Regions from separate parts of the Cupriavidus sp. WS genome, predicted to be linked through region 1. Evidence: predicted binding sites of a transcription regulator. Region 1 holds the regulator's gene; each other region holds the start of a gene.
What was found. Region 1 encodes sigma-54, which starts transcription at its own class of promoters, with help from an activator protein. Its sites were predicted from a motif close to TGGCANGNAANCTGCTTT; they were not measured.

Region 1 (7,219 bases):
CACCGCGATCTTCACCGTGGCCAGCACCAGCGCCATGACCAGGTCGCCGGGGTCGCGCGACAGCGCCGGAATCACGATCAGCAGCGGCACCACGGCCAGGTCCTGGAACAGCAGGATGCTGATGATGTTGCGCCCGTGCTCGCTTTCCAGCTCGAGGCGCTCGGACAGCATCTTGGAGACGATGGCCGTGGACGACATCGCCAGCGCCCCGCCGAGCGCCACCGAGGCCTGCCAGGACAGCGGGAAGGCCCAGTTGAACAGCCAGCTCGCCGGCACCACCGCCAGCATCGACAGCACCACCTGCGAGCCGCCCAGGCCGAACACCTGGCGCTTCATGGCCTTGAGCTTGCCCAGGCTGAACTCCAGCCCGATCGAGAACATCAGGAAGACCACGCCGAATTCGGCCAGGTATTTGGTCTGCGCGGTATCGCTGGCCAGCCCGAGCGCGTGCGGCCCGATCAGGATGCCGACCGCCAGGTAGCCCAGCATCGGCGGCAATTGCAGCATGCGGAAAGCGACCACGCCAAACACGGCGGCGGCCAGCAGCACGAGAGTCAGGTCCAGCGGAGAATGCATCGAAAGGGGTCTGGGTGCGCCGTCCCGCGCCAGGGCCAGGCCCGGCGCGGGCGGCCCTGCCGGCGGGTTGCGGCAGGCGCGGCAGCCGCAACGGCCGCCCCGATCCCCGGAACAGCCAAAGCGCCATCGCATTCGTTGGTATACTTCGTCGCCATGATAGCTAATTTCAATGCGGATCGAGCACTTCGGCTCGCCCGCGACACGCTCCAGACCGAAGCCGAAGCCGTTGCCGCCCTCGCGGGCCGCCTGGACGGCGAGTTCGCGCGCGCCGTCGAGCTCACGCTCGGGTGCACCGGCCGGGTGGTGGTGTCGGGCATGGGCAAGTCCGGGCACATCGGGCGCAAGGTGGCGGCCACGCTGGCCTCGACCGGCACGCCCTCGTTCTTCGTGCACCCCGCCGAGGCCAGCCACGGCGACCTCGGCATGGTCACGCGCGACGACGTGCTGATCGCCTTCTCCAATTCCGGCGAGACCGCCGAGCTGCTGTCGATCGTCCCGATCGTCAAGCGCATCGGCGCCAAGCTGATCTCGGTGACGGGCAACCCGGAATCGGCGCTGGCCAAGCTGGCCGACGCCCACCTCAATGCCGGCGTCGAGAAGGAAGCCTGCCCGCTCAACCTGGCGCCGACCGCGAGCACCACCGCCGCGCTGGCGATGGGCGACGCGCTGGCGGTGGCGGTGCTGGACGCGCGCGGCTTCGGCGAGGAAGACTTCGCCCGCTCGCACCCGGGCGGCGCGCTCGGGCGCAAGCTGCTCACGCACGTGCGCGACGTCATGCGCAGCGGCAACGCCGTGCCCAAGGTGCGCGAAAACACGCCGCTGGCCCAGGCGCTGATGGAAATCACCCGCAAGGGCATGGCCATGACCGCCGTGGTGGACCCGGACGAGCGCCTGATCGGCGTGTTCACCGACGGCGACCTGCGCCGCCTGCTGGAGACGCCGCGCGACTGGAAGACCATGCCGATCAGTGAGGTCATGCACCGCTCGCCCCACGCCGTGGGCCCGGACCAGCTCGCCGTGGAAGCGGTGCAGGTGATGGAGGCCAACCGCATCAACCAGATGCTGGTGGTCGACGCCGACGGCCGCCTGGTGGGCGCGCTGCACATCCACGACCTGACCCGCGCCAAGGTCATCTGAGGCCGGCCACGACACATGCGGGAATTCCTGTCCTCCCTCGGCCGGCTCGGCATGCGGCTGCTGCCCCTGCTGCTGATGGCGCTGGTGGCCGGCAGCACGTTCTGGCTGGTGCAGGTCAATTCGCCGCGCGAGGCGCCCGCCGGGCCTGTCGGCGCCAAGCACGAGCCGGACTACTACATGGTCCGCTTCTCGGCCACCGAGCTGGCCGAGGACGGCAACACCAAGATGCGCTTCACCGGCGACAAGATGATCCACTTCGCCGACGACCAGACCTACGAAGTGACCAGGCCGGCCATGCGCGCCTACGAGATCGGCCGCCCGCCGGTCACGGGCCATGCCGACCGCGGCACCATGAACGCCGAGGGCTCGGTGGTGGACCTGTTCGGCAACGCCCTGATCGTGCGCGCGCAGGGGCCCGACCCGTCCAAGGACCCGCCCATGACGGCCGCCTCCGAGTATTTCCAGGTGCTGGTCAACGACGACATCGTCAAGACCGACAAGGCCGTCAAGCTCACGCGCGGGCCTTCCGTGATGACCGCCAACGGGCTCGTCTTCAACAACGTCACCCGCGAAGTACAATTGCTGGGTAACGTACACGGCACCATCATCACGGTCCCGCCGCCGGCCAGGCCGTGAGCAGGGCCTGACGTGGCCCCACCCGGAAACCGCCAGAGAAACGAAGCCGCCCGCGGGCCACAGCCGTCCGCGCCAACCGCCACCACGCCAATATGAATCCATTCCTGACGACATCGTCCTGTCGCCGCCGCGGCACGGCTGCCCTGATGACGGCTGCGGCCCTCCTCGGCCTGGCGCTGGCCGCGCCGGCCCGCGCCGAGAAGGCCGACCGCGACAAGCCGCTGGTGCTGGAGGCCGACAACGCCAGCTACGACGACGTCAAGCAGGTGTACGTACTGACCGGCAACGTGGTGCTGACCAAGGGCACGATGGTGCTGAAGTCGGACGCGGCGGAAGTGCGCACCGACCCCGAGGGCTACCAGTACGCGGTGGCCACCTCCAAGGGCGGCAAGCAGGCCTACATCCGCCAGAAGCGCGACAACGTCGACGAATACATCGACGGCTGGGGCGACCGCATCGAGTCCGACGGCAAGCAGGACCTGTCCAAGCTGATCGGCCACGCCCGCATGGCGCGCCTGGCCGGCGCCAAGCTGATCGACGAGATCCGCGGCGCGGTGATCACCTACGACAGCCGCAACGAGTTCTACACGGCCACCGGCGGCACCGACAACGCCACCGCGGGCAGCCCGTCCGGGCGCGTGCGCGCGGTGCTGTCGCCGCGCCAGGAGCAGCCCGCCAGCGGCGCCGCCGCCAGCGCGCTGCCGCTCAAGCCCGCGCCGGCCCCCGCCGCCCCCTGACCCCGCCGCAGCCGACCCACGGATTCACGCCTTCATGACCGCTACCCTGACCGAACCGTCGTCCGCGACCAACGTCCTGACCGAAAGCAGCACGCTCGTCGTGCGCCACCTGAAGAAGCGCTACGGCTCGCGCACGGTGGTCAAGGACGTGTCGCTCGACGTGAAAAGCGGCGAGGTGGTGGGCCTGCTCGGCCCCAACGGCGCGGGCAAGACCACCTCGTTCTACATGATCGTCGGGCTGGTGGCGCTGGACGAGGGCGACATCGTGCTCGACGACAAGCACATCAGCGGCCTGGCCATCCACGAGCGCGCCCGCATGGGCCTGTCCTACCTGCCGCAGGAAGCGTCGGTGTTCCGCAAGCTCAACGTGCAGGAGAACATCCGCGCCGTGCTGGAATTGCAGGTCCACGACGGCAAGCCGCTGGCCAAGGCCGAGATCGAGCGGCGCCTGGACACCCTGCTCGACGACCTGCAGATCGCCCACCTGCGCGACAACCCGGCGCTGTCGCTGTCGGGCGGCGAGCGCCGCCGCGTGGAAATCGCGCGCGCGCTGGCCTCCGCGCCGCGCTTCATCCTGCTCGACGAGCCGTTCGCCGGCGTGGACCCGATCGCGGTGGGCGAGATCCAGCGCATCGTCAGCTTCCTCAAGGCGCGCAACATCGGCGTGCTGATCACCGACCACAACGTGCGCGAGACCCTGGGCATCTGCGACCACGCCTACATCATCAGCGAAGGCACGGTGCTGGCGTCCGGGCAGCCGGAAGACATCATCGCCAACGAGTCGGTGCGCAAGGTCTACCTGGGCGAGAACTTCCGCATGTAGCCGCGGGAGGGGCACGCGGGGACACCCGCGAGGCGGCGTTCATGCCGCCTTTCGCCCCGCAAACGATCACGGCGACGCCAGCGATAGCAATTTCCGTTCCACCAGTACGGAAGTTGGGCATAAAATAGCTCGCATGAAACCGTCGCTACAGCTCCGCCTCTCGCAACATCTCGCGCTCACGCCGCAACTCCAGCAGTCGATCCGCCTGCTGCAACTGTCCACGCTCGAACTGCAGCAGGAAGTGGAACAGGCCCTGACCGAGAATCCGCTGCTCGAACGCGAGAACGACTGGATCGAAAGCCCGCTGCGCGTGGCCGCCGACGGCTCGGTCAACCTGCAGAGCGCGCCCGCGCCGGCCCCCGCCGACGGCCAGGGCACCAGCGAGAACCGCGCCGACGGCGCCGCCGACAGCGAGGACAGCTACAGCGACAGCGGCGAGGACTACGGCAACGACTGGAGCCTGGACGACTTCGCCCGCCGCCCGCAGGGCGACGAGGACGAAAAGACCCCGATGCAGTTGCGCGACGCGGAGCCCACGCTGCGCGAGCACCTGATGGAGCAGCTCGCCCCGCTGAAGATCTCCATGCGCGACAAGGGCCTGGCCATCTTCCTGATCGAGTCGCTCGACGACGACGGCTACCTGAGCGCCTCGCTCGAGGAAATCTGCACGGAACTGCCCGAGGAGCTCGAATTCGAGCTCGACGAGGTGCACGCCATCCTCACGCTGCTGCAGAGCTTCGACCCCGCCGGCGTGGGCGCGCGCAACGCCGCCGAATGCCTGGCGCTGCAGCTGCGCCGGCTCAAGCATCCGCAGCGCGAGCTGGCCCTGACCATCGTCACCAGCCATCTCGAACTGCTCGCGGTGCGCGACTACACGCGCCTGAAGAAGGCGCTGCAGGTCGACGAGGCCGACCTCAAGGCCGCGCACGAGCTGATCCGCTCGCTCGCGCCCTACCCCGGCCATGCCTACAGCCGCCCCGAAGCCGACTTCGTCGTGCCCGACGTGTTCGTGCGGAAAATGAGCGGCGGCTGGATCGCGCAGCTCAACCCGGATGTGATGCCGCGGCTACGCATCAACGACATGTACGCGCAGATCCTGCGCGGCGCAAAAGGCGACTCCGGCGCGGCCGGGCTGCAGCAGAAGCTGCAGGAAGCGCGCTGGCTCATCAAGAATATCCAGCAGCGCTTCGACACCATATTGCGCGTCGCACAAGCGATTGTCGAACGTCAAAAGAACTTCTTCACCCACGGGGAAATTGCGATGCGCCCCTTGGTTTTGCGGGAGATTGCCGATACACTGGGTTTACACGAGTCCACCATCTCTCGGGTGACAACTAATAAATACATGGCAACGCCGATGGGGACTTTCGAGCTGAAGTACTTCTTCGGCAGTCACGTATCCACGGAAACCGGCGGCGCGGCCTCATCAACGGCAATCAGGGCGTTGATCAAGCAACTCATAGGAGCCGAAGACCCCAGGAACCCCCTGTCGGACAGCAGGATCGCCGAACTGCTCGGCGAGCAAGGCTTCGTGGTGGCCCGGCGAACCGTGGCCAAATACCGTGAAGCGCTGAAAATCCCTGCCGTCAATCTCCGCAAGACTTTGTAGCCGAGCCGCACCGCCTGCCTGGTGTGGCTCTTTCAGAAGGAGAAACGCTATGAACTTCAAGATCAGTGGACACCACTTGGACATCACGCCCCCGCTGCGTGAGTACGTGGAAACGAAACTGGAGCGTATCGTCAGGCATTTCGATCAAGTCATTGGCGTAAGCGTGCTGCTCTCTGTCGACAATACAAAAGAAAAGGACCGGCGGCAATATGCGGAAATCAATCTACATCTCAAGGGCAAGGACATCTTTGTCGAGGCGCATCACGAAGACCTGTATGCCGCCATCGACGCACTGGTCGACAAGCTCGACCGGCAGGTGATTCGCCACAAGGATCGCGTGCAGAGCCACGACCGCGACGCGGTCAAGTACCAGATGGCCGCATCGCAGATGCAGCAATGACCGTGCCTGGCGGCCCGCCAAGGGGGCCGCCGGTGTCAGTCCCTTGAACCAGAACAAGCCGCGCCCGTTGCGCGGCTTTTTTGCGCCGTCCGCTTTCGTGTCCACCCTCGCGCCGGCGGCCGTTGCGCAATGCCACAAGGGGATTCCGCAACGCCCCGCCGCCGGTGTATGCTGCGCAATACATGAACGGTGGTTCAGCGATTCCGGGCATGCGCGCGGCACCGCTTCCGCGCACGGGCTATTGCGATGCACAAGGCGGGGGCGGGCCTGCTCTATAATGGCCAGACGCCCGACACCGGCATGGGACAACCGGTGCAATGCGGGTATGAGCCGGCACCAGCCTTTTCATCCCCTTTTTGCCTGGCGCGCCCCCCTGCCGGCCCCGGGCCTGCTTACTAGAAAAACCTGCGCATTCCACATGAATCGTTTGGCTAAATTGCTGCCACCCGGCAACATCAACCTCGACGTCAGCGTCACCAGCAAGAAGCGGGTGTTCGAACAGGCCGGGCTCCTCTTCGAGAACAACCACGGCGTAGCGCGCGCCACCGTGACCGACAACCTGTTTGCCCGCGAATCGCTGGGCTCGACCGGCCTCGGCGCCGGCGTGGCCATTCCGCACGGCCGCATCAAGGGCCTGAAGCAGCCGCTGGCCGGCTTCATGCGCCTGGCCGAGCCGATCCCGTTCGAGTCGCCGGACGGCAAGCCGGTATCGCTGCTGATCTTCCTGCTGGTGCCCGAGCAGGCCACCCAGCAACACCTGGAAATCCTCTCCGAGATCGCCCAGCTGCTGTCCGACCGCGAAATGCGCGAAGGACTCGCCACCCTGCCCACTTCCGATGCCGTGCACCAGTTGCTGACGCAATGGCATCCCTGATCCGCCTGGGCAGCCGCCACCCGGCACGCCGGGCGACGGCCCGCCCGGCCTGAAAGCCCGTCCCCCGAAAGTAGCCGCATGGAACTCACTGGCGTCACCTCGCAGTCGATCTTCGACGACAACGCAGCCGACATCAAACTCTCCTGGGTTGCTGGGCTGGAAGGCGCGGACCGCGCCTTCGACGTCGAGTTCGCGCGCGAAGCCACCTCCGCCGCCGACCTCGTCGGCCACCTGAACCTGATCCACCCGAACCGGATCCAGGTGCTCGGCAAGCCGGAGATCACCTACTACCAGCGCCTCGACGACGAGATGCGCAAGCGCCAGATGGGCGAGCTGATCCTGCTCGAGCCGCCGTTCCTGGTGATCGCCGACGGCATGGAGCCGCCGCCCGACCTGGAACTGCGCTGCACGCGCTCGTCCACGCCGC
Region 2 (7,219 bases), on a different contig from region 1:
GCAGCACGCGCTCGTAGTCGGCGTTGGACACGCTTTCCGAGAACACGTAGTCGATCTCACCACGCGCCTTGGCCTCGTTGAGCGCCTTGTGGATGCGCGACACCCACTGCTGCTCGACCGGCACCGTGTACACGGCCGCGACCTTCACCCTGGCCTGCGCCCATGCCGGCTGCACGCCGGCCAGCGCGCTTGCGCCGGCGGCGGCGGCCGCCAGTTTCAACCAGGTCCTGCGCTTGCCCTCAAACCTCATGGTTTTCTCCCCTTGTTGACGATAACTCCACGGCCAGGCCGGCCGGTTCCAGCCCGCAACCGCGCAGCAGCAGCCGCACCAGGTGGTCGGTGGCCTGTTCGAAATCGCGCTGGCCCAGGTGGCTCACCCCGAGCACGGCGCATACCTGCGACTCAAAATCGGCATAGGTCTGGGTGGCGGCCCAGATCGTGAAGAACAGGTGCCGCGGATCCACGCTGGCCATCTCGCCGCGCGCGATCCACTCCTTGATGACGCCGGCCTTGCGCAGCACCAGCGCGCGCAGCGCGCCGCTGAGCACGTCGCGGATCTCCGGCGCGCCGTGCAGCAGCTCGTTGGCGAACACGCGCGAGGCGTCCGGGTGGCTGGCCGACAGCCGCATCTTGGCGCGGATGTACTGCTCCAGCGCCACCTGCGGGCGCTGCCCGGCGTCGATGATGTCGGTCTCGGACAGCCACAGCGCCAGCGTGTGCGCCAGCACCGCGCGGTACAGCGCCTGCTTGGTGCGGAAGTAGTAATGCAGGTTGGACTTGGGCACGCCCGCGCGCGTGGCGATCTCGGCCATCGTGGCGCCGGCGAACCCGGCGCGCGCGAACACGTATTCGGCCGCGCGCAGGATCAGCGCCTCGTTCTCCTGGCGGATGCGCCCGCCAGCCGCCTCCCGCCGCGGCGGGAAGCATGGCGGCTGCGCCGTGGCCGGCGCGCCCATCACTTGGTGCCGTAGAGCCTGTCGCCCGCGTCGCCCAGGCCGGGCACGATGTAGCCGTGCTCGTTGAGCTCCTCGTCGATGGCGGCGGTGACGATGGCCACGTCCGGATGCGCCGCCTGCAGCGCGCGCAAGCCCTGGCGCGAGGCGATCAGGCACACGTACTTGAGCGTGCTCACGCCGGCTTCCTTGAGGCGGTTGAGCGCGGCGATGGCGGAATTGCCGGTGGCCAGCATCGGGTCCACCACGATCACCAGCCGCTCGTGGATGTCCTCCGGCATCTTGAAGTAATACTCGATCGGCTCCAGCGTCTCCGGGTCGCGGTACAGGCCGATGTGGCCCACGCGCGCGGCCGGCAGCAGGTCCAGCATGCCGTCCAGGAAGCCGTTGCCGGCGCGCAGGATCGACACCAGGCACAGCTTCTTGCCGGACAGCACCGGCGACTCCATCGGCGCGATCGGCGTCTTGATGGCGATGGTCTCCATCGCCAGGTCGCGCGTGGCCTCGTAGGTCAGCAACTGGCTGATCTCGCGCACCAGCCGCCGGAAATTGTCGGTGGTGGTGTCCTCGCTGCGGACCAGCGTGACCTTGTGCTGCACGAGCGGATGGTCCACCACCATCACCGAAGGCGTGACGGGCGGTACGGCGGAAAGGTCGGTCATGTTGCGCTCCTCGGGAGGCGAATCGCGAAAAGGTCGTGCCGCGCGCGGCGGGAAAGCGCGCGGCGCGGCGGCTAGAACACCGTGCCGTCGCTGTCGATGGCGAAGGGCGGCGCGCCGCCCGGCCTGCGCTTGGCGGCAATGCGCCGTCCCGCCGCCCAGGTGCCGCCCTCCAGCACGCGCGCCAGCGGGAAGGCCTCGGCCGACAGCCCGAGCGCCTCGCGCACCGACGCCGCCACCAGGTCCAGCCCGGTGACGGTGAGCGCGCGCCACTCCACGATGACCGGCTCGTCCACCGTATGCGTGACGCTGGCGAAGGCCGGATCGCGCGGCACCATCAGCTCGAAGTCGAACAGCAGGCCGCCGTTGCGGTATTCGGGCAGGCCGGTGAGGACTTCCAGCCCCGTCACGGTCAGGCCGGCGTCCTCGAGCGGCTCCAGCAGCGAGTACGTCAGCCATTGCGTGAGCTTGTGGAACGGCACCAGGCCGTCGGCGCAGGCCGGGTGATGCCAGCAGTCGCCCAGCGAGACGCCCTCCAGCTTGACGCGGCCGGGCCACACCGGCCCCAGCGCCACCAGCAGCGTGGTCAGCACGAAGCCGGCTTCGATGCGGCCGTCGACGGCGTGCGCCTTGAGGTAGTCGTACAGGTTGCCCAGCCGCGCCGGCGTGCCGAACACGGCGGGCGTGGCCCGCGCCACCTCGCCCAGCCGGCGCAGCAGCCCGGCGCGGCCTTCCAGGCCGACCAGCGGGTTGTGCTGCGCCACCTGGAACGCGGTGGCGATGGAGGATGCATCGATGCGCATCAGCCGCTCGGCATCGGCGCGCAGCGGCTGGCCGAGCTGCGCGGAAAAGCCGCCGCGCGCGAACAGGTCGAAGCTGGCCACGCCGAGCCCTTCCGAGCGCGTGAGCAGCAGGTCGCTGGCCGGGTCGCGGTAGCGCCAGTCCGGGCCGGCGCCGGCGTCGAGCAGCACGCTGGGGATCACCAGGTCGATGCCGATGCGGGCCCGTTCCTCGCGGTCCGCCTCGCCGGACAAGCCGCCGCGCTCGCACAGGATCTGCCAGCGGTCCAGCCGCTCGCCGCCCTGGCCGCTCTCGAAATGGCGCCAGCGGCTGTGATACGGCACGTTCAGGTCCGGGTAGCGCTGGCGGATGGTGGCCGCCACGTAGTCGGCCACCGCCGGGATGCGGTCCGGGTGCCAGGTAAACAGCTCGGACGCGCCCGCCGCCACGTGCCCGGTCACGGCCGCGCAGCGCGTGCGCACGGCCTGGCCGGTCAGCAGCGCCGCGGCCGGATGCCCCGGCGGCACCGGGCTGGCCCAGCCGGGCGCATCGGTGAAGCCGCCGGACGCGCCGCCCGGCGCGCCCGCTTCAGGTGTCTCGTTCATTCGTCCAGTCCTCTACCCTTTGCCAGCGCCAGTTCTTCCGCGTCGGGCGGGGTATAGCTCGTGAAGTAGCCAGCCGCTACCTTGGCGTCGATTTCCACGCGGGCGTCGGCCGGGATCAGCGCATCGGGAATCGCCACCTGCTCGACCACTTCGATGCCCTGCGCGGTCAGCGCCCCATGCTTCATGTTGCTCATCGAGGCCCAGCGGTCGATGCGCTTGATGCCGAGCCAGTGGAAGACGTCGGGCATGAGTTCCTGGAAGCGCATGTCCTGCACGCCGGCCACGCATTCGGTGCGCGCGAAATAGGTCTCGGCGCGGTCGCCGCCGACCTGGCGCTTGCGCGCGTTGTAGACCAGGAACTTGGTGACTTCGCCCAGCGCCCGGCCTTCCTTGCGGTTGTAGACCACCAGGCCCACGCCGCCCTGCTGCGCCATCTCGATGCAGACTTCGATGCCATGCGCGAGATAGGGCCGGCAGGTGCAGATGTCGGAGCCGAACACGTCGGAGCCGTTGCATTCGTCATGCACGCGGCATGCCACGCGGGTCTCGGGCTTGCCGAGCTTGCCGACGTCGCCGAAGAAATACAGCGTCATGCCGCCGATGGGCGGCAGGAACACCTTCAGGTCGGGCCGCGTCACCAGTTCCGGGAACATGCCGCTGGTCTGCTCGAACAGCGCGCGGCGCAGCACGCTTTCCTTGATGTCGAAGCGCCGCGCCAGCCCCGGCAGGTACCACACCGGGTCGATCGCGGCCTTGGTGACGCGCACGTCGCCGTTGGCGTGCAGGATCTGGCCGTCCGGCACCAGCCGCCCGGCGGCGATGGCGCCGGCCAGCTCCGGCATGTTGATGTGGGCGCGCGTGATGGCGATCGACGGGCGGATGTCGATGCCCGCCGCGATGCGGTCGGCAAACGCGGTGGAGACCAGGTGGCCCCACGGGTCCAGCGAGACGATCTTGTCCGGGTCGGCCCACTGCGGATGCGGGCCGATCACCTCGGCCGGCGCGGTGTCGGTCAGGTCGGCGCGGTGGTCGCGCTGCAGCTTGCCCGAGGCCACCGCCAGCGCGCGATAGACCGCGTAGGCGCCCGAGTGGGTGCCGATCACGTTGCGCTGCGCGGGATTGGTGAGGCTGGCGATCACGGGACCGCGCTCCGCGGCGGTGGCCGCACCCCAGTGGATGGGCTCCGCCGGCTTGTCGCGGCGTGCGTGCGAGGTCAGGACGATATGATCGGACATGGCAGCCTCGGAACGGGAATCCTGACCAAACGGTCAGGTTTACGATTCCATAGTAGGCAACCTTCATGCCATATCCCAATGCTCGTTTTTACCGTATGTTGCGCGGCCAACCCTGCCGCGCGGCGCCCGGGCGCACCGTGCGCGTGCGGCCCGCCGCCGGCTTGTGGTGCAGTGGCACCATGTGAAAGCGGCGCCCGGCCTGGGTGGGCCGGGCGCCGCCTGGAACGCGCCGCGCAGGAAGCCGGGCCTGCCGGCCGGCAGTTCAGGTGGAGCGCTCGCGCCCCACCGGCTGGCGCCGCGCAGCGGACCCGGCACGGGTCGGCCACAGCGCCTGGCGCATCGCGCTCAGCGGCGCCCCGCTTTCCACATAACGATGGAACAGCGTGCCGGCCACGTTGCTCAGCAGCCATGCCGCGACCATGCCGAGCGCATTGAGCACCGGCTGCTGTGGCGCAAGATGGAACACCACCGCGTTGACCACCAGGCAGACCGGGAAGTGGACCAAGAACACCGAGTAGGAAATGCGCCCGAAAAATGCCAGCGCGCTGGCGCGCGGCCAGTGCTCCAGCCAGCCGCCGCGGCGCGCCATGCCCAGCAGCAGCGCCACCGCCAGCGCCACCGCGATGCGCAGGCGGAAATCCACGATCAGCGCGGCCGCCACCGCCGCGCCCAGCACCAGCAGCGCCACCGGCGAGCGCTCGGGCGCGGAGGCCCAGTACGCCAGCGTGCCCATGCCATAGGCGCCGAAGAAATAGATCGCCCACACGTCCCAGGCGGCATCGCGGTTGAACCAGAACAGCGACGCCAGCGCCAGCGCCGACACCGCCAGCATGCCCAGCGCCGCGCCGCCCGCTTCCAGCCGGCGCGCGCACAGGCGCGCCGCCCACAGCGCCACGATCAGCAGCGCGAACAGCTGCAGGTCGATGGCCACGTACCAGACGCCCGCCGAGAGCGCGTCGAAATCGAGCACGTTGTGCAGCAGCAGCACGTGCGCCAGGAACTGGTGCAGGCCCGGCGCGCCGGGAATGGAATCGTGATGCATCCAGGTGCGCGCGATCGCGGCGCCAGCGATGGCGATCAGGATGGCCACGGTGTAGGGCACCACCAGCTTCTGGTAGCGCCGCCAGATCGCCAGCAGCGGATGCGGCACCATCAGGTGGCCGCCGGGCGCGAGGCTGCGCGCCGCCAGGAAGCCGCTGATGACGAGGAAGGCCTGCACCGCGATGCGCGCGTACTGCGAGAACCAGTCGAGCAGGTCGGGGGCCAGCACGTGGGCCACATCCGACATCGGGCCGTAGAAAGCAAGGTGATGCAGCACGATCAGCTGCGAGCTGATCGCCTTGAGTGCGTCAATGCACGCCATGCGCGAAGGACGGGGGCTCATCGTTATTTGTTATAAGAATGCGACAAAGTGCAGGAGGCGTGATTCTACTCCTATGTGTGCATGGCGCACCGCCGCGGTGCGGTACCCGCCCGCCGCGTCACTTTCCCGCCACTGCCCGATTCCCCGTTCTCGTGCGCTCCTCCGGTTCAGCCCGGTTCAGCCCGGCCGCCGGCACGAAAACCACAGCAGCGCCGCCGCCGCGCCGAGGCCGACCCAGTAGTCGGTCGGCGCGCCGCCCAGCCAGTGGACATGCCACGGCACGAACGCCGGCGCGAAGCGCGCCACGCCGTAGGCCGGGTTGAGCACGAACCAGAGAAAGTCCTCCGTAATCCAGAACAGCATGATGCAGGCGAGCACCCGGGCCTCGGCGCGCCAGTTCCAGCGCCCGGCGAACAGCAGCGGGAAATGGAAGAACAGCGCCACGCACGGAAACACCCAGGCGTGATAGCCGGTCATGGGGCGCCCGCCCCAGAAGATGTCCAGCAGCCAGTGGCGCTCGATGCGCCAGGTCGGCAGGTTGGCGGCCCAGCCGGCGGCGCCTTCGATCTGGATCTCGACGTTGGCGAAGAAGTACGCCATCAGCAGGGTCCAGCCGACCGTCAGCACCAGCGCCAGCGGATGGCGCGGGGGCCAGGCCTGCGCCTGCCGCGGCAGGGCCGAGAGGTTCAGGGAGCGCATCAGTGCGCCCCCGCCAGCGCCGGCGCCGGCTGCGGCCGGCCGGACAGTTGCGCCAGCACGGTCTGCAGCACGCGCCGCGCCGCCGCCGGCCGGCCCAGCGCGCGGGCGCGCTCGCGCATCTGCGCCAGCCGCGCCGGCTCGGCCAGCAGCAGGCGCACGCGGTATTCGAGCGAGACCAGGTCCACCGACTTGAGCGCCGCGCCCTGCTCCAGCAGGTAGTCGGCATTGCGCTCTTCCTGCCCGGGGATCGGCGCGTTGACGATCATCGGCACGCCCATCGCCAGGCACTCGGAGGTGGTGAGGCCGCCCGGCTTGGTGATGACGAGGTCGGAGCAGGCCATCAGCCGCGCCACCTCGTCGGTGAAGCCGAACGGGAACAGCCGGCCCGGCCGGGCGGCGGCGAGCGCCCCGAGGCGCGCCAGCGCGGCCTCGTTGCGCCCGGCCATGACGATCAATTGGAAGTCGTGGTCCAGCCCCAGCAGCGCGCCGGCCACCTCGTCCAGGCCGCCGAGGCCGGCGCCGCCGCCCATCAGCATGATGGTGCGCCGCGCCGGGTCCAGCCCGAAGTGCGCGGCGCAGGCCTGCCGGTCCTGCGGCGCGGTGAAGGCCGGCACCACGGGGATGCCGGTGGCATGGACGCGGTCCGGCTCGATGCGGCTCGCGCGCATGCGGAAGGCGATCTCCTCGCTGGCGGCGAAGTAGCCGGTCATATGCGGGATCACCCACATGCCGTGCAGGTCGAAGTCAGTCACCTGCACCCACACCGGCACCGCCAGGCGCTGGCGGCGCACCTCGTGCATCAGGATCTCGGCCGGCAGGAAATGCGTGCAGACGATGGCGTCCGGCGCGAACTCGTCGATCGCGCGGCGCAGCGCGCGCGTGCTCAGGCGCTCGGCGGCGCGCCGCAGCTTCTGCATGGGCGCGG
Region 3 (7,219 bases), on a different contig from region 1:
GATGCTCTGCACGCTCGCGCCGGCGCAGGCCACCGCCGGCGTGATGCAGGAGCGCGCCGGCGCGCCGTCGACCAGCAGCGTGCAGGCGCCGCACACGCCCTGCTCGCAGCCGATGTTGGTGCCGCACAGCATCTGCTGCTCGCGCAGGAAGTCGGCCAGGCTGGTGCGCGGCTCCACCGTGGCCCGCACGCGGGCGCGGTTGACGGTCAGCTCGATGGCGTGCTCGATCACGGGCACGGTCACGGCGTCGTGGCCGCCAGAGGCAGCGGGGTCGGTGAGGTCGGAAAGATCGGTGAGGTCGTTCATAGCGGGTTCCTGCCGTGGCGCTGCACAATGGCGATGGCGCGCTCGAGCGCCACGCGGTGCACCTGGAATTCATAGCTGTCCGCGTCCAGCCCGGCGGCCTCGACGTGGCGCCCGGGCAAGCCGGCATCGGCGCCCGGCGCGAGCAGCGCGCGCGCGTCGTCGATCCGGTGCGGCGCGCCGTCGATGGCGCCGATCACCGCGCGGCACGTGCCGGCGGCCGGATCGTCGATCACGATGGCGATCGCCTCGGCGAATTCGCCGGGCTTGCGGTTGAACTTGTAGTAGGCCCAGCGCGCCGCCGGAGACAGCCACCGATAGCGCACGCCGGTCAGGATCTCGTCGCCTTCCAGCGCGGTGGTGAAGGCGCCGAGCATCCAGTCGGCGCTGGCCACCGTGCGCGCGCCGCGCGGGCCGCTGACCAGGAACTCGGCGTCGAGCGCGCACATGGTGTTGATCCAGTCGGCGGCGGGGTCGGCATGGGCCAGGCTGCCGCCCAGCGTGCCGCGGTTGCGCACCGCGCGGTAGGCGATGCCGCGCGCCACGTGGGGCATCAGCCCCTGCGTGCCGTCGTCGACCTTGCCGTCCTCGATCTCGGCATGGGTGATGCACGCGCCGAGCACGGCCGCGTCGCCCTGCGCGCCGCATTCGCGCAGCGCGGCAATGGCGCGCAGGTCCACCAGCATGCCGGGCTGGGCCAGGCGCAGGTTCATCATCGGCCCGAGCGACTGGCAGCCGGCCGCGAACTTGGCCATGCCGTCGGCCAGGTCGGGATGGGCGAACGCGTCCGCGCAGGTCAGCGGGCGGGCGTAGTCGAATACCGACGGCTTCATGCTACGACTCCCGCCGCGGCGCGGGCACGGCTGAGCGCCTCGACCACCACGCGCGGAGACACCGGCAGCTCCAGCACCTCGGCGCCAAGCGCGCGCAGCGCATCGTTGACGGCGTTGGCGATGGCCGCCGGCGAGCCGATGGCGCCGCTCTCGCCGATGCCCTTCTGGCCGAATTCGGTGTAAGGCGCGGGTGTTTCCATGTGTTCGATCCGGATGGCCGGCACCTCGGTGGCGCCCGGCAGCATGTAGTCGGCCAGCGTCGAAGCGAGCGGCTGGCCGTCCGCGCTGTACGGCATGGCTTCATACAGCGCCGTACCGATGCCCTGCGCGGCGCCGCCGAACACCTGTCCGTCGACCACCATCGGGTTGATCAGCACGCCGCCGTCCTCGACGATCGCGTAGTCGAGGATCTCGGTGTGGCCCAGTTCGGTGTCCACCGCCACCACCACCGCGTGACAGGCGTAGCTGAAGGTGCCGGTGTCGCGCCGCGCCTGGTAGGAGGTGGACACTTCCAGGCCGCGCGGGTCCACGTCCGGCGGCAGCAACTGCGGCGCCAGATACCAGGTGCGCGCGATCTCCGCGAGCGTGCGCCGCCCGCCGGCGCCCACCACCGCGCCGTCCTCCCAGCGCACGTCCTGCGGCGCCGCGCCGAGCAGCCATGCGCCGATCTTGAGCAGGCGCTGCCTGAGTTCCTTGGCCGCCTGGCCCACCGCGCCGCCCGCCATGACGATCGAGCGCGAGCCCCAGGTGCCGGTGGAATACGGCGTGACGCCGGTGTCGCCCAGCACGATGCGCACGCGCCCGGTGTCGATGCCGAGCACCTCGTGGGCGATCTGCGCCAGCGTGGTCTCCATGCTCTGCCCGTGCGAGTGCACGCCGGCGCGCACTTCGAGCACGCCGTCCGGCGTCAGCCGGATCACGGCCGGCTCGTAGCCGGGCACCATCGGGATGCCCCAGCCGTGGTAGACCGAGGTGCCGTGCGCGCCCTGCTCGCAGAACACCGCCATGCCGAAGCCGATGCGCCTGCCGTCGGCCTCGCCGCGCTGCTGGCGCGCGCGCACCGCGGGCAGGTCGATGGCGCGCATGGCGCGCCGCACCGCCTCGGGATAGTCGCCGCTGTCGAAATGCTTGTTGGTGATGTTGTCGTAGGGCATCTCGTGCGGCTGCACCAGGTTGCGCAGCCGCACTTCGTAAGGCTCGATGCCGGCCTGCACGGCGATCGCGTCCATCATGGTCTCGATGGCGTAGCAGACCCCGGTGCGCGCCACCCCGCGGTACGGCAGGATGGGCGGCTTGTTGGTAGCCACCGACCACGTGCGGCAGCGGTAGCGCTCCATCTTGTACGGCCCCGGCAGGATGCTGCCGACCTGCGCGGCCTCCAGGCAGGCCGAGAACGGGTAGGACGAATAGGCGCCCGAGTCCACGTGCGCCTCGCACTCCACCGCCAGCAGGCGGCCGTCGCGGTCGGCGTAGGCGGCGATGTCGTAGGCGTGCTCGCGGCAATTGGCGTTGGCCGTCAGTTGCTCGCGGCGGTCCTCGATCCAGCGCACCGGCTTTTCCAGCCGCATGGCCAGCCAGCCGCAGCAGACTTCCTCCGGCAGCAGGATGCCCTTGTAGCCGAAGCCGCCGCCGACGTCCGGCGCGATCACGCGCACCTGCCCCTCGTCCAGGCCCAGGCAGTGGGCCAGGCCCGTGCGCGTGATGTGCGGCATCTGCGCCGAGGTGTGCACGATCAGTTGCGACAGGCGCTTGTCCCAGTGCGCCACCACGCCGCGCCCTTCCATCGGCGCCATGCTCTGGCGCGCGGTGCGCAGCCGGCGGCGCACGCGGATCGGCGCGTCGCGGCGGATGGCCTCGAGGTCCACCTCGGGATGCGCGTCGACGAACGCCTCGAGGAACACGTTGTCGCCCCAGTGCTCGTGCACCAGCGCCGGAGGCGCGCTGCGCGCGGCCAGCATGTCGACCACCGCGGGCAGTTCCTCGAAATCCACGAAGACCTGCGCGGCGATGTCCTCGGCCGCCGCGCGCGTGGCCGCCACGCACATGGCGATGGTCTCGCCGACCTGGCGCACCTTGCCCTGCGCCAGCACCGGCTGCTCCGAGGGCTTGAAGCCGGGCAGCCCCGAATTGGCGACGATGGGCGCCACGCCGTCGAGATCCGCGATGGTGTACACCGCGTGCTCGAAGCCGGCCGGCTTCTCGATGCCGACGATGTGGCCGTGCGCGACCGGGCTGCGCACGAAGGCCACGTCGAGCATGCCCACCATGCGGATATTGCCCACGTACTCGCCGCGCCCGCGCATGAAGCGCTCGTCTTCCTTGCGCGGCAGCGACGCGCCGATGCCCTGCGGCCCGTCGTGGGCCTTCGCCTTGCCTTGCCGGTTCATCGGCTCTCTCCTTGCTCGGTCAGGCCGCGCGTGCCAGCGGCAGCGTCGGCGAAGTGGCGTCGTGGCGGATGCCGTCGCGCAGGCAGAACAGCGGCGACAGCATGCGGTCCGTCACCAGTTGCGTGCCTTCGTTGTCTTCCAGCACCCAGCGGCCGCGGCGGTCGTCGAGCACGCTGATGTCGGCGGCGCCGCCCACCTTGAGCGTGCCGATCTCGCCTTCCATGCCGGCCATGCGCGCCGCGTTGGCGGTCGCCATCGCCACCACGTGGTTCAGCGGCAGGCCGAGCGCGAGCATGCTGCTCATCGCGCTGACCAGGCTGAACTGGGTGCGGCCGAGGAAGGAATGCTCCTCGTCCGGGTGGCTGTCCGGCGTGCCGGCGGGAGCGGGAACGTGCGTGTTGTAGCCGTGCATGTCGGCGCCAAGCGTATCGGGAATGACACCGGCATCAAGCACGATGCGTGCCGTCTTGAAGCTGAAATGCGAGCCGTGGCCCACGTCGATCTTGAGCCCGCGCGCCACCGCCTCGTGCACCAGCGGGTGCAGGCGGCCGTTTTCCTCGACGAAGCCGCCCGGGTGGCGGCTGAACGGGTGCGCCAGGATGTCGCCCGGCTTGAGCATGTCCACCACCTGGTTGAAGATCGAGTCCGGGTTCACCTCGCGCCCGCCCTGCTCGGGCTTGGGCCACAGCTGGCCGAAGTGGATGTAGACCGGCAGCGCGGCGTCGCGCCCGATGCGCGAGGCGATGCGCATGACGTCCAGGCCCCAGCGCGCGAAACCGCCGATCTCGGCATGCGCCTTGACGCCCTTGACCAGGTCCGGGTTGGCCAGCGCGCTCTTGACGGTGGCCGCCGCGTCGAGGCAGGCGGGGTTGTAGAGGTCGGGATAGTAGTGTCCCTCCAGCCCGCCCACCAGGTAGGCGGAGATGTACGACAGCACGCGCGTGGCGGCCGGCTCGGCGACGAAGCGCCGGAAGCCCGGCAGCGTGATGCAGCTCGCGCCGCCCTGGTCGATGATGGTGGTCACGCCCGACTGCACGCCGCAATGGTCGGCGTTCAGGCCGAAGCGCCCGGTCACGTACTGGTACACGTGGCCGTGGGTGTCGATGAGCCCGGGCAGCACCAGTTGGCCAGCGCAGTCGATGACGTCGGCGAACGGCGCCTGCGCGGCGAGGTCCGGCCCGATGGCGGCGATGGTGTTGCCGTCGACGAGGATGTCGAGCGTGGCGTCGAGCGCCGCGGCCGGATCGATGACGCGGCCACCCTTGAGCAGAATTTGAGGCATGAGATGCGGTTCCGGTGACAAGATGTGTGGTGTACCGCAAATACCGTGCCGATAAACGCAGGGCCGGCATCCGCGGAGATTCTCGGGAAAAACGGTTTGATGCGGGTTATACCCCGCATCTCTGGCGTGCGCGCTGCACCAAGTTGTGGGGCGCGCCGGCGCGGGCGCACCTTTTTGATGCCCGCGGCGGGGGTGCTGGCGAGCGCATGCAGTACCATGTACGGCACCAAGCGGCCCGGATTTTGCTTTTCGGCAGTGGCACGGCGCACCGGCGCGGACAGCGCGGCCTGCGCCATCCGATCCGACGAATCACGTCCCGGACAAGAACCCGGGCTCCCAATTTCGGCTTACAGCATTCCATGTCAACCACGACTATCGAGACATTCATCACCGATCCGGTCCGGGCCGAGCTCGACGTCCTGCAGGCGAGCACGCCCCTGTTCAAGCGCCCCGGCTTCCTGATCCGGCGCATGCACCAGATCCACGGCTTCCTGTTCGCCGAGGAGGCGGGGGAATTCAACATCACGCCGGTCCAGTACAGCCTGCTGAGCACGCTGGACGCGCTCGGCGAGATCGACCAGAACACGCTCGCGATCGAGATCGGGCTGGAACGCTCCAGCGTGGCCGAGGTCATCCCGCGCCTGCACGCGCGCGGCCTGGTCGACCGCGCGCAGGCCATCCACGACCGGCGCCAGCGGCTCGTCAAGCTGACCACGCAGGGCAAGCGCCTGCTGCGGAAGATGGCGCCCGCGGTGCAGCGCGCGCACGACCGCACCATCGACCACCTGTCGCCGGCCGAGCGCGACATCTTCATGCTGCTGATGATCCGCCTGGTCAAGGCCAACAACGCCGACAACGTGGTGCCGCTGCGCCTGCCGCAGGACTGAGGCCCCTGCCCCGCCGCGGCCCCGCGCGCGGCGCTCACTCGCGCGCGATGTCGTGGTAGCGGCGGTTGTAGTAGATCAGGATGCCGGCGTGCGCGTTGCTCTCGATGCGGTCGACCTCGCACAGCAGGATGTCGTGCGTGCCGACCTGCACCGCGCTGTCGATGCGGCAATGGATCGACATGATGGCGCCGCGCAGCGCCGGGGCGCTGCCGGGCGCGCCGGACCACTCGCCGCTGGCGAAGCGCTCGTCCATCGACGCCTTGGCCGAGAACGCCGCCGACAGCGGCTTCTGGTCCGCGCTCAGCGTGTTGATGCACACGGCGCCGTTGGCGATGGTCGCGGCGTAGGCCGAGGACGTGCGGTTGATGCAGACCAGCACGCTCGGCGGCGAATCGGTGACGCTGCAGACCGCCGAGGCGGTGAAGCCCGCGCGCCCGGCGCGGCCATCCGTGGTGACGATGTGCACGGCCGCCCCGAGGTCGGCCATCGCGTCGCGGAACGCCGCGACGGTGACGGCCCTGGCGGCGGCCTGTGTCCCCGCCTGCGCGGCCGGGGTGAGTACGGTATCGGTGGACATGACATTTTCCCTTCGATCGAATCTGACTGCGGACATCATGGCGGGCGCCGGCACGCGCCGGCGCCCCGCGCAGGGACGGCCGCGCGCGCAGCGCATGCCTAGCGCGCGTAGCGGTTCGCGGGCCGCTCCAGGCCGAGGTGCTCGCGCAGCGTGGTGCCCGTGTACTGCTTGCGGAAGCGCCCGCGCCGCTGCAGCTCGGGCACGACCTTGCGCACGAAGTCGGTGGTGTCGTTCGGGATCACGTGGAAGGCCAGCATGAAGCCGTCGGCCGCGCCGCCGTCCACCCATTCCTCCATGTGGTCGACGATCTGCTCCGGCGTGCCGCACAGCGTCACCTTGCCGCGGTCGTAGCTGGAGTAGATCTGGCGCAGCGTGAGCTTCTGCTCGCGGATCATGGCGGTGATCTGGCGGAAATAGGCCTGGTGCAGGTTGGCCTTCTGCGGGATCACGTGTTCGGGGATCGGCTCGTCCACCGGCAGGCCGGTCAGGTCCGCCTCCAGGTCCATGCCGAGCCGCATGCGGCCCACGTCCGGATGGATCAGGCTCTGCAGCTCGCGGTACTTGTCCTCGGCCTCGGCCTTGCTGCTGCCGACCATCACCGACAGCCCCGGCAGTACCTTGAGCTGGCTGGTGTCGCGGTTGAAGCGCGCCATGCGGCCCTTGACGTCGGCGTAGAACTGCTTGGCCTCCTCGAAGGTCGGGTCCGACGAGAACACCACCTCGGCGGCTTCCGCGGCGAAGGACTTGCCTTCCTCGGACGAGCCCGCCTGGATGATGACCGGGCGGCCCTGCGGCGTGCGCCGGATGTTGAGGCCGCCGTACAGCTTGAAGTGCTCGCCGTGGTAGTCGGTGATGTGGAACTTCGCCGGGTCGAACATGCGGCAGTTGGCCTTGTCGGCGAGGAAGGCGTCGTCCTCCCAGGTATCCCACAGGCGCATCACCACGTCGAA
Region 4 (7,219 bases), on a different contig from region 1:
GCTGGCGCGCCTGCCGGCGCAGGACCTGCGCGCGGACTTCCTGCAGGCGCCGCATCACGGTAGCGGCACCTCGTCGGGCGCGTCGTTCCTGGCGGTGGTGTCGCCGGAGCTGGCGCTGTTCCAGCTCGGCTACCGCAACCGCTACCGGCATCCGCGCGCCGACGTGTGGGCACGCTATGCCTCGCGCGGGATCGCGCGCTACCGCAGCGACGAAACCGGCGCGGTCCAGCTCACGACGCGCGGCGCGGCCTACGTGCTGCGGGCTTACCGGCAGCACGAGCGGCGCTACTGGCGCGCGGCGCCGGCTGCGCCCGATCCTGGCGATCCTGCGCCCGAGCCCCCGCCTGGGGGCCGGCCTGAACCCCGGCCTGGACCCCCTTGACCCGGGCCGGCTCGGCCTGCGCGATGCGGCGCTCGCGCAGGTGCGCCTTGGCGCGCTGCAGGCCGGCGGAGACGATGTCGGCGCGCTCGAGCGCCACGCCGGCGGCGAGCACGTCGCCCAGCACCAGGTGGCAGATGCGCGAGGTCATCGGCGTGTAGACCTCGTTGTCTTCCTCCACGTCGGAGAACACGCAGACGTCGGCCAGCTTGGCCAGCGGCGAGCCGCTGTGCGTCAGCGCCAGCACGCTGGCGCCGCTGGCGCGCGCCAGCGTGGCGGCGGCCAGCATGTCCCAGGTGCGGCCGCTGTTGGACACCAGCACCGCCACGTCGCCGGGGCCCAGCAGCGCGGCCGACATGCTGAACACGTGCGAGTCCGAATACGCGGTGGTGGGAATGCCCAGGCGGAAAAACTTGTGCTGGATGTCCAGCGCGACGATGCCCGAGTTGCCGCAGCCGTAGAACTCGATGCGGTGCGCGGCGGCGAGCAGCTTGATGCCGTGCTCGATCTGGTCCGCCGAGAGCGCGTTGCGCACCGTCATCAGCGTGGCGATGGTGCGGTCGAACACCTTGCCGGCGATGTCGGCGGGACGGTCCTCGGCCTTGACGTCCTGGTGCACGAAGGGCGTGCCGCCGCCCACGTTCTGCGCGAACTGCAGCTTGAACTCGCGGAAGCCGTCGTAGCCGAGCGCGGCGCAGAAGCGCGCGATGGTCGGCTGCGACACGCCGGCGCGCTCGGCCAGTTCGGGCATGGACAGGCGGATCACGCTGGCGCCGTGGCGCGCCACGTAGTCGGCCAGGCGGCGTTCGGAGGGGCGGAGCGTGTCGTAGACGGCAAGGATTCGTTCGCGCATGTCGGCAGGCGGGTCTCTCGTGCCCGCGCGCGCCGGACATGGCTGCCGGGATCGCGCGGGCTTGGGGTTCGATTGGGAATGTAGATATTCTACAGAATTCGCGCTGAGATTCGTCCGGCACCGCGCTAGGGGATGGCTAGGGATTTCACCTATGGAGCCGGAATATGCCGTGCTTTCGCCGCTTTGTGATGTGCTGGCGGGGTGCGCGGCGAAAGTCTTTCGATATAATGTAGAAAATCTACACAAAAAAACGTTCACGGAACCACCGGACACACCATCAGGAACTCCCACGAATGTCGCAAGCCCTCCATTCCGAAGTGCAGGCCGTCACCGCGCGCGTGGCCGCGCGCAGCCAGCGCAGCCGCGCCGCTTACCTGGCGCGCTGCGAGCGCGCCCAGCGGGAGCTGGGGCCGCTGCGCGGGCTGTCCTGCGCCAACCTGGCGCACGGCCTCGCGGCGCTGCCCGCGCATGACAAGCTCAAGCTGCGCGTCGAGCATGCCGCCAACCTGGGCATCGTCACGGCCTACAACGACATGCTGTCGGCCCACCAGCCCTACGAGCGCTATCCCGGCGTGATCCGCGAGGCCGCGCGCGCGGTGGGCGCGGTGGCGCAGGTGGCGGGCGGCGTGCCGGCGATGTGCGACGGCATCACGCAGGGCAACCCGGGCATGGAGCTGTCGCTGTTCTCGCGCGACGCGATCGCGATGGCCACGGCCGTATCGCTGTCGCACAACACCTTCGACGCCGCGGTGATGCTCGGCGTGTGCGACAAGATCGTGCCGGGACTGCTGATGGGCGCGCTCCAGTTCGGCCACCTGCCAGTGGTGTTCGTGCCGGCCGGGCCGATGGCCACGGGCCTGTCGAACAAGGAAAAGGCGCGCGTGCGCCAGCTCTACGCGACCGGGCAGGTCGGCCGCGAGGCGCTGCTGGAAGCGGAATGCGAGGCCTATCACGGCGCCGGCACCTGCACCTTCTACGGCACCGCCAACAGCAACCAGTTCCTGATGGAGATCATGGGCCTGCACATGCCGGGCGCGGCCTTCGTCCATCCCGACAGCGGCCTGCGCGACGCGCTCACCGCGGCCGCCGCGCAGCGCGCGCTGGCGCTCTCCGCGCGCGGCCCGGACTACCTGCCGCTGGCGCGCATCGTCGACGAGCGCGCCGTGGTCAACGCCATCGTCGGCCTGCTGGCCACCGGCGGCTCGACCAACCACACCATCCACCTGGTGGCGATGGCGCGCGCGGCCGGGATCGTGATCGACTGGGACGATTTCGACCGCCTGTCGCGCATCACGCCGCTGCTGGCGCGGGTCTATCCGAACGGCTCGGCCGACGTCAACCATTTCCACGCCGCCGGCGGCGTGGCCTACGTGATCGGCCAGCTGCTCGAAGCCGGGCTGCTGCACGAAGACGTGGAGACCGTGGCCGGGCGCGGACTGGCGCGCTACACGCAGGAGCCGGTCATGACCGGCGGCGCGCTGCGCTGGCGCGACGGCCCCGCCGCCAGCGGCGACGCCGCGGTGCTGGCCAGCGCGGCCGCGCCGTTCTCGCCCGAGGGCGGGCTGCGCCTGCTGCGCGGCAATCTCGGCCGCGGCATGATCAAGGTCTCGGCGGTGGCGCCGGAGCACCGCGTGGTGGAGGCGCCGGCGCGCGTGTTCGATTCGCAGGAAGGCCTGCAGGCCGCCTTCGAGGCGGGCGAGCTGACCGGCGACGTGGTCGCGGTGGTGCGCTTCCAGGGCCCCAACGCCAACGGCATGCCGGAGCTGCACCGCCTCACGCCGGTGCTCGGCTCGCTGCAGGACGCCGGCCACAAGGTGGCGCTGGTGACGGACGGCCGCATGTCGGGCGCGTCCGGCAAGGTGCCGGCCGTGATTCATGTGGGCCCGGAAGCACTTGCGGGCGGCCCGCTGGCGCGCGTGCGCGACGGCGACCGCATCCGCGTGGACGCCGTGGCCGGCACGTTGGAATGGCTCGGCGGCGCGGATGGCGCGTCCGGCCTCGCGGCGCGCGCGCTGGCGCCGTCGCCCGACGACGACTTCGCCCGCTTCAGCGTCGGCCGCGGCCTGTTCGGCCTGTTCCGCCGCCACGCGCGCACCGCGGAGGAGGGCGGCAGCGCGCTCGACCTGTCCGAGGCCGACGCGCCCGGCGCTGTCCAAACCGCCGCGGCCGTCGCACAATAGTCCGCGCCCCCAAGGCCGCTTTCCTCTTTTTTGTGGCCTTGCCCGCCGCCTGGCGGGCAAGGCAGCCCCGAGCCGGTGCATGCCAGGTCCTGGCATGGCTGCATGGCCGCGCGGTTCGCCAGGAACCGCCCGGCGCGGCGCGGGGACTACCGACAAGGATGGGACAACCATCCGAACACGATCGCTGGAGCAGACATGATCTACATCCTGATGGGCGTTTCCGGCAGCGGCAAGACCACGGTCGGCCAGTTGCTGGCCAAGACCCTGCATTGCGGCTTCCATGACGCCGACGAATTCCACAGCGCGGCCAACAAGGAGAAGATGCACAACGGCATCCCGCTGACCGACGAAGACCGCTGGCCCTGGCTGGGCGCGCTGCGCGCGGCCATCGACACGGCCCGCGCCGAGGGCCGCACCCATGTGTTTACCTGCTCCGCGCTGCGCCAGGCCTACCGCGACCGCCTGACCCCGCCCGACGGCGGCGTGACCTTCGTCTACATGAAGGGCGACGCCGCCGTGATCGGCGGGCGCCTGTCCGGGCGCAGCGACCATTTCTTCAACCCGGCCCTGCTGCAGAGCCAGTTCGACACGCTGGAGGAACCGCGCGACGCGCTGGTGCTCGACATCCGGCAGCCGCCCGAGGCGCTGGTGCAGCGCATCCTGGCCGAAGTCCCCGCCACCGCCGCGGCACGCTGAGCCCTCGCCGGCCTCCGCGGGCGCTTTTGCGCCGCGCACGCGCGGGCTGGCAGACATCTTGCTACATTCCCTTGCGATGGCGCGAACGCCTGCCGCTTGCGGCTTTCGCGGTCATGGGTATCATCCCAGTTAGGACAGCACTTCGACGCATGGCCCGCGGCCTTGACCGCCGGGCCCCGGGTGGTGGCCTCGAAATGCTGTGCCGGGAAGAACAAGCCAATCAAAACGGGATCGCCGGCAGGCTGAGCGGCGCCCAAATCATGGGGGAACGGCCATCATGGCGGCGCGGTTTTTCGACGAGATGCTCGATTGGCAAGATGGCGTGGCGGCAGCAATCCACGCGGGGCAGGCCCTGCCGGCAGGCGCGGTGCGCGCGCACTACAAGCAGTTTGCAGAGTGGCTGGCGCGGCAGTCCGAAGGGACGATGGGCAACAAGCGCGCGGAAGCGGACCTGATCTTCCGGCGCGTGGGCATCACCTTCGCCGTCTACGGCGACAAGGACGAGTCCAACAGCGGCACCGAGCGGACCATCCCGTTCGACGTGATTCCGCGGATCTTCCCGGCCAGCGAGTGGGCCACGCTGGAGCGCGGCCTGCGCCAGCGCGTGTCGGCGCTGAACCGCTTCATCCACGACATCTACCACGGCCAGGACATCATCCGCGCGGGCGTGATCCCGCCCGACCAGATCTACAACAACGCCCAGTACCGGCCCGAGATGCTCGGCATCGACGTGCCGCGCGACATCTACGCCCACGTGGCCGGCATCGACGTGGTGCGCGCGGGCGAGGGCGAGTTCTACGTGCTGGAAGACAACCTGCGCGTGCCCTCCGGCGTGTCCTACATGCTGGAAAACCGCAAGATGATGATGCGGCTGTTCCCGGACCTGTTCGCGCGCAACCGCGTGGCGCCGGTGGCCCACTATCCCGACCTGCTGCTCGACATGCTGCGCAGCGTGTCGCCGCAGAGCATCGCCGACCCGACCGTGGTGGTGCTCACGCCCGGCATGTACAACTCCGCCTATTTCGAGCATGCGTTCCTGGCCCAGCAGATGGGCGTGGAGCTGGTCGAGGGCAGCGACCTGTTCGTGCAGGACGAGCATCTCTACATGCGCACCACGCAGGGGCCGCAGCGCATCGACGTGATCTACCGCCGCGTCGACGACGACTTCCTCGACCCGCTGGTGTTCCGCCCCGACTCCACGCTCGGCGCGGCCGGGCTGCTGTCGGTCTACCGCGCCGGCAACGTGACCATCTGCAACGCCATCGGCACCGGCGTGGCCGACGACAAGTCGATCTACCCGTACGTGCCGGACATGATCCGCTTCTACCTGGGCGAGGAAGCCATCCTCAACAACGTGCCGACCTACATGTGCCGGCGCCCCGACGACCTGCAATACGTGCTCGACCACATGGACCAGCTGGTGGTCAAGGAAACCCACGGCGCCGGCGGCTACGGCATGCTGGTGGGCCCGGCCGCCACGCGCGCGGAGATCGACACCTTCCGCGAGGTGGTGCGCTCGCGCCCCGAGCAGTACATCGCCCAGCCCACGCTGGCGCTGTCGACCTGCCCGACCTACGTGGAGTCCGGCATCGCGCCGCGCCACATCGACCTGCGGCCGTTCGTGCTGTCCGGCAAGGACGTGCGCATGGTGCCCGGCGGGCTCACGCGCGTGGCGCTGCGCGAGGGCTCGCTGGTGGTCAATTCGTCGCAGGGTGGCGGCACCAAGGACACCTGGGTGCTGGAGCGCTGAGCGCCGCGCGCAACGAATGCTTGAGATGACCCGCGCCGCCGCCGCTGCCAGCGCGGCCGGCGCGGACGAACCGCGCAGTACGAGGGGACCGACCATGCTAAGCCGCACCGCCGACCATCTGTTCTGGATGGCGCGCTATACCGAACGCGCGGAGAACACCGCGCGCATGCTCGACGTGAATTACCAGACTTCGCTGCTGCCGCAATCGGCGGAGGTGGCGGAGCAGGGCTGGTGGGCGATGCTCGACATTTCCGAGCTGACCACCGTGTTCGACCACAAGTACGGCCTGCTCACGCGCGACGACGTGATCGACTTCATGGTGCGCGACATGACCAACGCGTCGTCGATTATGAGCTGCCTGCGCGCGGCGCGCGAGAACGCGCGCGCGGTGCGCGGCTCGCTCACCACCGAGGTGTGGGAGACCATCAACACCACCTGGCTGGAAGTGCAGCGCATGATCGCCGACGGCGTGCTGCGCGAGGACCCGGCGCAGTTCTTCGAGTGGGTCAAGTTCCGCTCGCACCTGGCGCGCGGCGTGCAGTTCGGCACCATGCTCAAGGACGACGCCTTCCACTTCATGCGGCTGGGCACCTTCCTCGAGCGCGCCGACAACACCGCGCGCATTCTCGACGTGAAGTTCCAGGCCAGCACCGTGGACGACAGCGACCCCAATCGCGACGCCAACGACTTCTATCACTGGGCGGCGGTGCTGCGCTCGGTGTCGGGCTTCGAGGTCTACCGCAAGATCTACCGCACGGTGATCACGCCCGAGCGCGTGGCCGAGCTGCTGGTGCTGCGCCCGGACATGCCGCGCTCGCTGGTGTCGAGCATGGACGAGGTGGTGTCGATCCTGGCGCTGGTGGGCAACCAGCATTCGTCGGAGACCGAGCGGCAGGCTGGTAAACTCCATGCCGACTTGAAATACGCGCGCATCGACGACATCTTCGCCGTCGGCCTGCACGCCTACCTGACCAGTTTCCTGGAGCGCATCGGCGACCTCGGCAATGGCATCAGCCGGGATTTCCTCGTGCCGCTGCTGGCTGCCTGAACTCCGTGGTGGTCGCGCCGGCCTCGCCACATCGTGAAATACAAGATCCGCCACAAGACCGTCTACCGCTACGCCGAGCCGCCGCGCCGCAGCGTGCACGAGCTGCGCCTGGCGCCGCGCTCGGGCCCGCTGCAGACCGTGCGGCAGTGGCAGGTGTCGGCGCCGGGCAGCCTGTCGGAGGCGCGCGACGGCTTCGGCAACATCGTGCACAGCTTTACCGTGGCCGGCCCGGCGCATACGCTGGTGATCGAGGCCAGCGGCGTGGTGGAAGTGACGCCGCCCGCGGCCGGCGGCGCGCCGCTGTTCTGCGATG

Region 2: the regulator sigma-54 is predicted to act here: its motif matches at 4,286-4,303, upstream of K206_RS0115665 (GTP cyclohydrolase II).
Region 3: the regulator sigma-54 is predicted to act here: its motif matches at 4,839-4,856, upstream of K206_RS0104040 (amidohydrolase/deacetylase family metallohydrolase).
Region 4: the regulator sigma-54 is predicted to act here: its motif matches at 4,156-4,173, upstream of K206_RS0105715 (circularly permuted type 2 ATP-grasp protein).

The regions. Positions count from the first base shown of each region.
Region 1 is NZ_AQPL01000129.1:33,854-41,072, reverse strand. Features, by position in the region: gene K206_RS0112090 (cation:proton antiporter) at 1-576, opposite strand, end outside; gene K206_RS0112085 (SIS domain-containing protein) at 730-1,713, shown strand; gene lptC (LPS export ABC transporter periplasmic protein LptC) at 1,729-2,349, shown strand; gene lptA (lipopolysaccharide transport periplasmic protein LptA) at 2,442-3,086, shown strand; gene lptB (LPS export ABC transporter ATP-binding protein) at 3,121-3,909, shown strand; gene K206_RS0112065 (RNA polymerase factor sigma-54) at 4,043-5,518, shown strand; gene hpf (ribosome hibernation-promoting factor, HPF/YfiA family) at 5,568-5,918, shown strand; gene ptsN (PTS IIA-like nitrogen regulatory protein PtsN) at 6,337-6,792, shown strand; gene hprK (HPr(Ser) kinase/phosphatase) at 6,871-7,219, shown strand, end outside.
Region 2 is NZ_AQPL01000187.1:15,914-23,132, reverse strand. Features, by position in the region: gene K206_RS0115685 (BMP family protein) at 1-250, opposite strand, end outside; gene K206_RS38395 (TetR/AcrR family transcriptional regulator) at 240-956, opposite strand; gene upp (uracil phosphoribosyltransferase) at 956-1,615, opposite strand; gene K206_RS0115670 (URC4/urg3 family protein) at 1,687-2,997, opposite strand; gene K206_RS0115665 (GTP cyclohydrolase II) at 2,994-4,232, opposite strand; gene K206_RS0115660 (acyltransferase) at 4,495-5,616, opposite strand; gene K206_RS0115655 (hypothetical protein) at 5,773-6,294, opposite strand; gene K206_RS0115650 (glycosyltransferase) at 6,294-7,219, opposite strand, start outside.
Region 3 is NZ_AQPL01000038.1:3,624-10,842, reverse strand. Features, by position in the region: gene K206_RS0104055 ((2Fe-2S)-binding protein) at 1-306, opposite strand, end outside; gene K206_RS0104050 (xanthine dehydrogenase family protein subunit M) at 303-1,136, opposite strand; gene K206_RS0104045 (xanthine dehydrogenase family protein molybdopterin-binding subunit) at 1,133-3,523, opposite strand; gene K206_RS0104040 (amidohydrolase/deacetylase family metallohydrolase) at 3,543-4,805, opposite strand; gene K206_RS0104035 (MarR family winged helix-turn-helix transcriptional regulator) at 5,165-5,692, shown strand; gene K206_RS0104030 (flavin reductase) at 5,727-6,269, opposite strand; gene K206_RS0104025 (LLM class flavin-dependent oxidoreductase) at 6,368-7,219, opposite strand, start outside.
Region 4 is NZ_AQPL01000054.1:6,149-13,367, forward strand. Features, by position in the region: partial or broken gene K206_RS41410 (DNA internalization-related competence protein ComEC/Rec2) at 1-208, shown strand, start outside; gene K206_RS0105700 (MurR/RpiR family transcriptional regulator) at 231-1,232, opposite strand; gene edd (phosphogluconate dehydratase) at 1,526-3,412, shown strand; gene K206_RS0105710 (gluconokinase) at 3,608-4,108, shown strand; gene K206_RS0105715 (circularly permuted type 2 ATP-grasp protein) at 4,386-5,858, shown strand; gene K206_RS0105720 (alpha-E domain-containing protein) at 5,953-6,906, shown strand; gene K206_RS0105725 (transglutaminase family protein) at 6,940-7,219, shown strand, end outside.